2 regions of the Mesorhizobium sp. M0018 genome follow, and region 1 is predicted to be linked to the other one. Evidence: riboswitches for the same ligand, from Rfam matches in the RefSeq annotation. Region 1 holds a riboswitch; the other holds the start of a gene.
What was found. A riboswitch is a leader RNA that binds a small molecule or an ion and turns the genes downstream of it on or off. The one in region 1 is predicted to bind thiamine pyrophosphate.
Positions count from the first base shown of each region.

Region 2: another riboswitch for thiamine pyrophosphate. It lies ahead of thiC (phosphomethylpyrimidine synthase ThiC); the one in region 1 lies ahead of thiB (thiamine ABC transporter substrate binding subunit).

Region 1 covers NZ_JAMYVL010000005.1:246,289-249,693, forward strand. Annotated here, with positions in the region: gene thiP (thiamine/thiamine pyrophosphate ABC transporter permease) at 1-326, opposite strand, end outside; gene thiB (thiamine ABC transporter substrate binding subunit) at 815-1,828, opposite strand; TPP riboswitch at 1,872-1,986, opposite strand; gene NKJ81_RS09675 (thiamine diphosphokinase) at 2,114-2,758, shown strand; gene NKJ81_RS09680 (ABC-F family ATP-binding cassette domain-containing protein) at 2,774-3,405, shown strand, end outside.
Region 2 covers NZ_JAMYVL010000004.1:60,217-63,621, forward strand. Annotated here, with positions in the region: gene NKJ81_RS06915 (Fic family protein) at 1-1,439, shown strand, start outside; TPP riboswitch at 1,621-1,737, shown strand; gene thiC (phosphomethylpyrimidine synthase ThiC) at 1,842-3,405, shown strand, end outside.

The DNA.
Region 1 (3,405 bases):
AGTGCGGCAACAATGGCCGGCAGCGCCAGTGGCACGGCGAAAAGCTGGAGGATGAAGCCTCGCCCGAAAAAACGCGGATGCCGCGACAGGGCGCGCGCGACGAACAGCGCCGGTGCAACGGAGAGCAGGGTCGACAGCAGAGCCTGCCAGAGCGTGAAACGGACGACGCGCAAGAGATAGGAATCGAAAGCGGAGGCGGCGCCGGACAGGTCGCGTGTGGCTTCGACGACGAGCCCGGCGAATGCACCGCCGATCAGCAGCGCGATGGCGGCGAGCGCGACGATGCCGGCAGTGACGCGGGGATCGGCCGGATGACGCGTACGCATGTCGTGCTACCCGACACTACGACAGGTGTTGATCGAAGGAAATACCTGGCAAAGGCCGAGCCCACCCCTCTCTGGCCTGCCGGACATCTCCCCCTCAAGGGGGGAGATTGCGCACTCAGCCGCCTTCGCCAATCTCACAAGTGGCAGGACGAGGAGAGGCGACAAAGCTGCCGATCTCCCCCTTGAGGGCAGGGCTATCGCATTTGGATTCTTACGAAGTTGGACCCCCACCCTAACCCTCCCCACAAGGGGGAGGGAATGCTGCCGCGCGCCCTTACTTCCCCTTTTGGCGCCGAAAGGCAGGCAATTTGCCGAGGTCAGCGCCAACGGAAGTCTCCCTCCCCCTTGTGGGGAGGGGTTAGGGGTGGGGGTCCATCGTAGAGCGAAAGCCTCGGCGTTCCATCTGCGATAGCCGTGCCCTTGAGGGGGAGATGGCCGGCAGGCCAGAGGGGGGTGGCTTGGCGCAAACATCCGACGAGGCTTGAGCCCTACCTGCTCATCGCCGCAAGCCACTCATCGACCCAGGCCTTGCGGTTGGCCGCGACGTCTTCCGGGCTGAACAGCAAGGTCTTGGTCGGCTTGACCAGCTTGTCGAACGCCGGGTTGAGCGGCTTGTCGGTTTTGCCGGCCGGGAACATCCAGTTGGTTTCGGGAATGACATCCTGGAATTTCGGTCCGGTCATGAAGGCAATGAACTTTTCCGCCAGCGGGTTCTTCGCGCCCTTGGTGGTGATCCCCGCAACCTCGATCTGCAGATATTCGCCCTCCTCGAAGGACGCCGCCTGGTAGCGCTCGGTGTTTTCGGCGACCATGTGGTAGGCCGGCGAGGTCGTGTAGGACAGCACCATCGGCGCCTCGCCCTTGGTGAACAGGCCGTAGGCCTCGCTCCAGCCCGGCGTTACCGTCAGCACCTTCGCCTTGAGTTTGGCCCAGGCTTCCGGCGCCTTGTCGCCATAGACCGACTTGACCCACAGCAGCAGGCCAAGGCCCGGCGTCGAGGTGCGCGGATCCTGGATGACGATCTTCTCTCCGGCATCGCCCTCGACCAATTCCCTGAGGCTCTTCGGCGGGCTCTTCAGTTTTTCGGTGTCGTAGACGACGGCGAAATAGCCATAGTCGAACGGCACGAAAATATCGTCGCTCCAGCCGCCCGGTACATTGACGCCCGAGACGGCGCCGTGCGGCGAAAACAGGCCGGTTGCCTTGGCGTCGGCGGTTAAGTTGGTATCGAGGCCAAGTACGATATCGGCCTTGGTCGCGGCGCCTTCCAGCTTCACACGGTTGAGCAGCGCCACGCCGTCGGCGACCGAGACGAATTCGACGACGCAACTGCATTCGGTCTCGAAGGCCTTCTTCACCGCCGGTCCCGGACCCCAATCGGCGGTGAAGCTTTCATAGGTATAGACCGTCAGTCTATCCTGTGCCGATGCCTGCCCTGGCAGGGCGAGCGCGGATGCCGCAAGCAGGACAATTGAGACAAGAGAGTGGAAAAAACTGCGCATCGGCGCCTCCTTCGTTTGCGTTGAAAGGAATTGAGGCGTCGGGCTGTCCGAAACGTCTAATCCCTCCGCCGGTACAAACCGGATCAGGTTCAGCGGGTTGGCAGTCTTGCCTCTCAGCCGGTCCGCGAAAATCGCGTCCGGCACCCCGTTAGAGCGTTGCGACACATAGGCCCGGCCGAAGTGCTGCGCAAGCGGAAGTTTGCCGGGCATCCAAAGCCCAGCCTTCCGTTTCGTCTGCCGTTTCATCTTCCGTTTCCGGGGCAGGGCTGGTAAGGGCCACGAGATATGAGCACATTCACCATCCTGCTTGGCGGCGATCTCATCCGCACGCCGCTGCTCGACCGCCAGGTCGAAGGCTCGCGCGTCATCGCCGCCGATGCCGGCATCGGCCATGCCCGCATGCTGGGCCTGAGGCCGGAACTCTGGGTCGGCGATTTCGATTCCGTGCCTGCCGAGTTGCCGGAGGATCTGGCCGCCGTGCCACGGCAGGTGTTTCCTGCCGAAAAAGACAAGACCGACGGTGAACTCGCTATCGCCGCCGCGCTCGAACGCGGTGCGACCAGCCTTGTGCTCGCAGGCGCCTTCGGCGGCAAACGTACCGACCACATCTTCCTGCATCTGGCGCTGAGCGTCCGGCTGGCGGAAGGCGGGACGAAAGTGCTTTTGACCAGTGGCGTGCAGGAAGGCATTCCCTTGCTGCCGGGAAAGACTGGCTTCGACTATGCCGACGGCACGCTGTTTTCGGTGCTCGGCTTCTCCGATCTCGCCGGCCTGAGCGTCACCGGCGCCAAATGGCCGCTCGACCATGTCGAGGTTGCGTTCGGCTCGTCGCTGACCATTTCCAACGAGGTCAATGGCCGGCTCGAAATCGCGCTGGCCAGCGGCCGCGCGCTGCTGCTCGCGCATCCCTACCCTCTTCCGGAAAGCTGAGCCCAGAAAGCTGATATGGCGCCGCCACTTCTCAATCTCGACGGGATAAAGCTGACCTTTGGCGGCACGCCGTTGCTCGACGGTGCCGCCCTGACGGCCTCGGCTGGCGACAAGATCGCCCTGGTCGGCCGCAACGGCTCTGGTAAGTCGACGCTCCTCAAGATCGCCGCCGGGCTGATCGAACCGCAGGATGGCGAAGTCTTCCGCCAGCCCTCGGCAACCGTGCGCTACTTGCCGCAAATGCCCGACATGGACGGTTTTGCGACCGTCCGCGCCTATGTCGAGGCGGGGCTCGGGCCCGCCGACGATCCCTACCGCGCCACCTATCTGATGGAGCATCTCGGCCTGACCGGCGAGGAACGGCCGAACGACCTTTCCGGCGGCGAGACGCGGCGCGCCGCCCTCGCCCGCGTCATGGCGCCGGAGCCCGACATTCTCCTCCTCGATGAGCCGACCAATCATCTTGACCTTTCGGTCATCGAATGGCTGGAGGAGGAGCTTGCCCGCACCTCCTCGGCACTGGTCGTCATCTCGCATGACCGCCGTTTTCTCGAGCGCGTGTCACGCGCCACAATCTGGCTCGACCGCGGCCAGACCCGCCGTCTCGACAAGGGCTTTGGCTATTTCGAGGAATGGCGCGACACGGT
Region 2 (3,405 bases), on a different contig from region 1:
CCTACAGGCTCGCCGCGCCCTTGCCCCGTAGGTTGTTCGCCACTGGCGAGCATCATCGCATTACCGAACGGGATGGCTGGCGGATCATGACCCCCCGCCATGCCCCAAATCCTACCCTCGAAGGCCACCTGACCTTTGCGCTCAAGTACGAGGGACTGGACCTTGCCGTCCTCAAGCGGCTGTTCCAAGTGACCGGTCCCGCGCCGATCGAGGCGCTGGTCCGTGAAAGCCCGACCGGCAGTTATGCCCGCCGCATCTGGTTTTTATATGAATGGCTGAGGGACGCGCGTATCGATCTGCCGGACGCGGAGGCCGGACGATACATTCCGGTTGTCGATCCCGAGCTGCAGTGGCCCGGACCCGACAAGACCGCTTCGCGCTATCGCGTAAGGGACAATCTCCCCGGCACGCGTGAGTTCTGCCCTCTGGTGTTCCGCACCAAGATTCTCGAAAAATTCATCGGCCTTGAACTACCGCGGCGCGCGGAGGCAATCGTAGCGGACGTGCCGCGCGACCTCCTTGCTCGGACCGCCGCCTTTCTTTTGCTCAAAGACTCGCGATCAAGCTACGCGATCGAGGGCGAGCACCCGCCGCAAGATCGCATCCAGCGCTGGGGCCGCGCCATCGGCGAAGCCGGCCGCTGGCCGATCGATCGCGATGAGCTGCTGCGCCTGCAAAGAATTGTACTTGGTGACGCTCGTTTCGTAAACCTTGGCTTCCGAAAAGAAGGAGGTTCCGTCGGTGAGCATGATCGAGACAACGGTACGCCCTTGCCCGATCACATCAGCGCTCGGCCCGAGGACCTGCCGCGGCTAATCGATGGAATGGCGGCGTTCGATCAGGGCCCCGCGCAAAAGCTTGATGCAGTCGTAGCCGCCGCAATCCTCGCCTTCGGCTTTGTCTATATTCACCCGTTCGAGGACGGAAACGGCCGCATTCACCGCTACCTAATCCACCACGTCCTTGCCATGCGCGGCTTCAATCCGCCGGGAGTGGTCTTTCCCGTCTCGGCCGCGATCCTGGACCAGATCAACGAGTACAGGGGCGTGCTCGAGAGCTATTCGCAGCGCCTTCTGCCGTTGGTGGAATGGGAACCGACGCCGCAATTCAACGTCCGGGTGCTGAATGACACCGGTGATTTCTACCGGTTCTTCGATGCAACCCCGCACGCCGAATTCCTCTATGCTTGCGTTCAGCGGACGATCGAACGGGACCTTCCCGAGGAAACCGCATTTCTGCAGCGCTACGATCAGTTCCGGCAGCAGGTGGACGCCTTTATCGACATGCCCGAGCGGTTGACCGATCTGCTCTTCCGTTTTCTTCACCAGAATGATGGCCATCTATCGAACCGCGCGCGCGAGAAGGAATTCGCCGCGCTGACCAGTGACGAGGCAGGAAGAATCGAGGCGATCTACGCGCAAACCTTTGGTGCCCATTGAAGGTGTGATCATCAGGATCGATTTTAGTCCGACGGTTTGCGATTCCCTTGTCCCTGCCTTCATCTCCGATGCTTGACTTGTCGCCGAGACATGCACGATTTTTTCCGCACGGTCTGACCGGCCGCCGATCAGCCGCGGCCAGAACGCGCTTGACAAACCGGAGCGGTCCCGTCCAACCTCACGCATTCACCAGGGGAGTCCCGGCAAGGGGCTGAGATACTGCTGGCTTTCGCGGCGCAGTGACCCGTTGAACCTGATCCAGTTCATACTGGCGTAGGGACGGTGCAAGCGCTTTGCGGGAGTTTACGCCCGAGGTCCTGTTTCGGCAGGTCGACAGAAGCGTCTTTTCATCCTTCCGGCACAGAACTGGGTCTCCAATGCAACGAGCAAAGGAGCCTCAAGATGAATGCCCTCACCCCCGCCGTCTCGACGGGACCGCTGCCTGCCTCACGCAAAATCCACAAATCCGGTACCATCCACCCGCAGCTCAGGGTGCCGATGCGCGAAATCTCCGTCCATCCGACGGCAGGCGAGCCGCCGGTGACCGCTTACGATCCGTCCGGCCCCTATACCGACCCGACTGTCGAAACCAGCATCGAAAACGGCCTTGCACGGCTTCGCCATGAATGGGTCACCGCGCGCGGCGATGTCGAAGCCTATGACGGCCGCCACGTCCGGCCAGAAGACAATGGGTTTGCGGCAGGCGAGCGCCTAACACCGGAATTTCCAGTCCGCAACCGGCCACTCCGGGCCCAGACCGGCAAGGCGGTGACACAGCTTGCCTATGCGCGCGCTGGCATCATCACGCCCGAAATGGAGTTCGTCGCCATCCGCGAGAACCTTGGTCGCGAGATCCTGCACGGCAAGCTTGAGCGCGACGGCGAGGCCTTCGGCGCGGCGATCCCCGACTTCGTCACGCCTGAATTCGTCCGCCACGAGGTGGCGCGCGGACGCGCGATCATTCCCGCCAACATCAATCATCCCGAGAGCGAACCGATGATCATCGGCCGCAATTTCCTGGTCAAGATCAACGCCAATATCGGTAACTCCGCCGTCACATCGTCGATGGCTGAAGAGGTCGAAAAGATGGTGTGGGCGATCCGCTGGGGCGCCGACACGGTGATGGATCTGTCGACCGGCCGCAACATCCACAACATCCGCGAATGGATCGTGCGCAACTCGCCGGTGCCGATCGGCACGGTGCCGCTCTACCAGGCGCTCGAAAAGGTTGGTGGCATCGCCGAGGACCTGACCTGGGAGGTCTACCGCGACACGTTGATCGAGCAGGCCGAGCAAGGCGTTGACTATTTCACCATCCACGCCGGCGTGCGGCTGCATTACATCCCGCTGACCGTTGACCGGGTCACGGGTATCGTCTCGCGCGGTGGCTCGATCATGGCAAAATGGTGCCTGCACCATCACCGGGAAAGCTTCCTCTACGAGCACTTTGCGGAGATCTGCGACATCTGCCGCGCTTATGACGTCTCCTTCTCGCTCGGCGACGGCCTTCGTCCCGGCTCGATCGCCGATGCCAACGACGCGGCGCAATTCGCCGAGCTGGAAACGCTCGGCGAGCTGACGCAGATCGCCTGGGCGAAAGATTGCCAGGTGATGATCGAGGGGCCCGGCCACGTGCCGATGCACAAGATCAAGGCGAACATGGACAAGCAGCTCGCCGTCTGTGGCGAGGCGCCGTTCTATACGCTTGGACCGCTGACGACCGACATCGCGCCGGGCTACGACCACATCACTTCCGGCATCGGCGCGGCGATGATCGGCTGGTTCGGAACGGCCATGCTCTGCTACGTCACGCCCAAGGAGCATCTCGGCCTTCCCGACCGCGATGACGTCAAGACCGGCGTGATCACCTACAAGATCGCAGCGCACGCGGCCGACCTGGCGAAGGGCCACCCGGCGGCGAAAGTCAGGGATGACGCCCTTTCCCGCGCGCGCTTCGAGTTCCGCT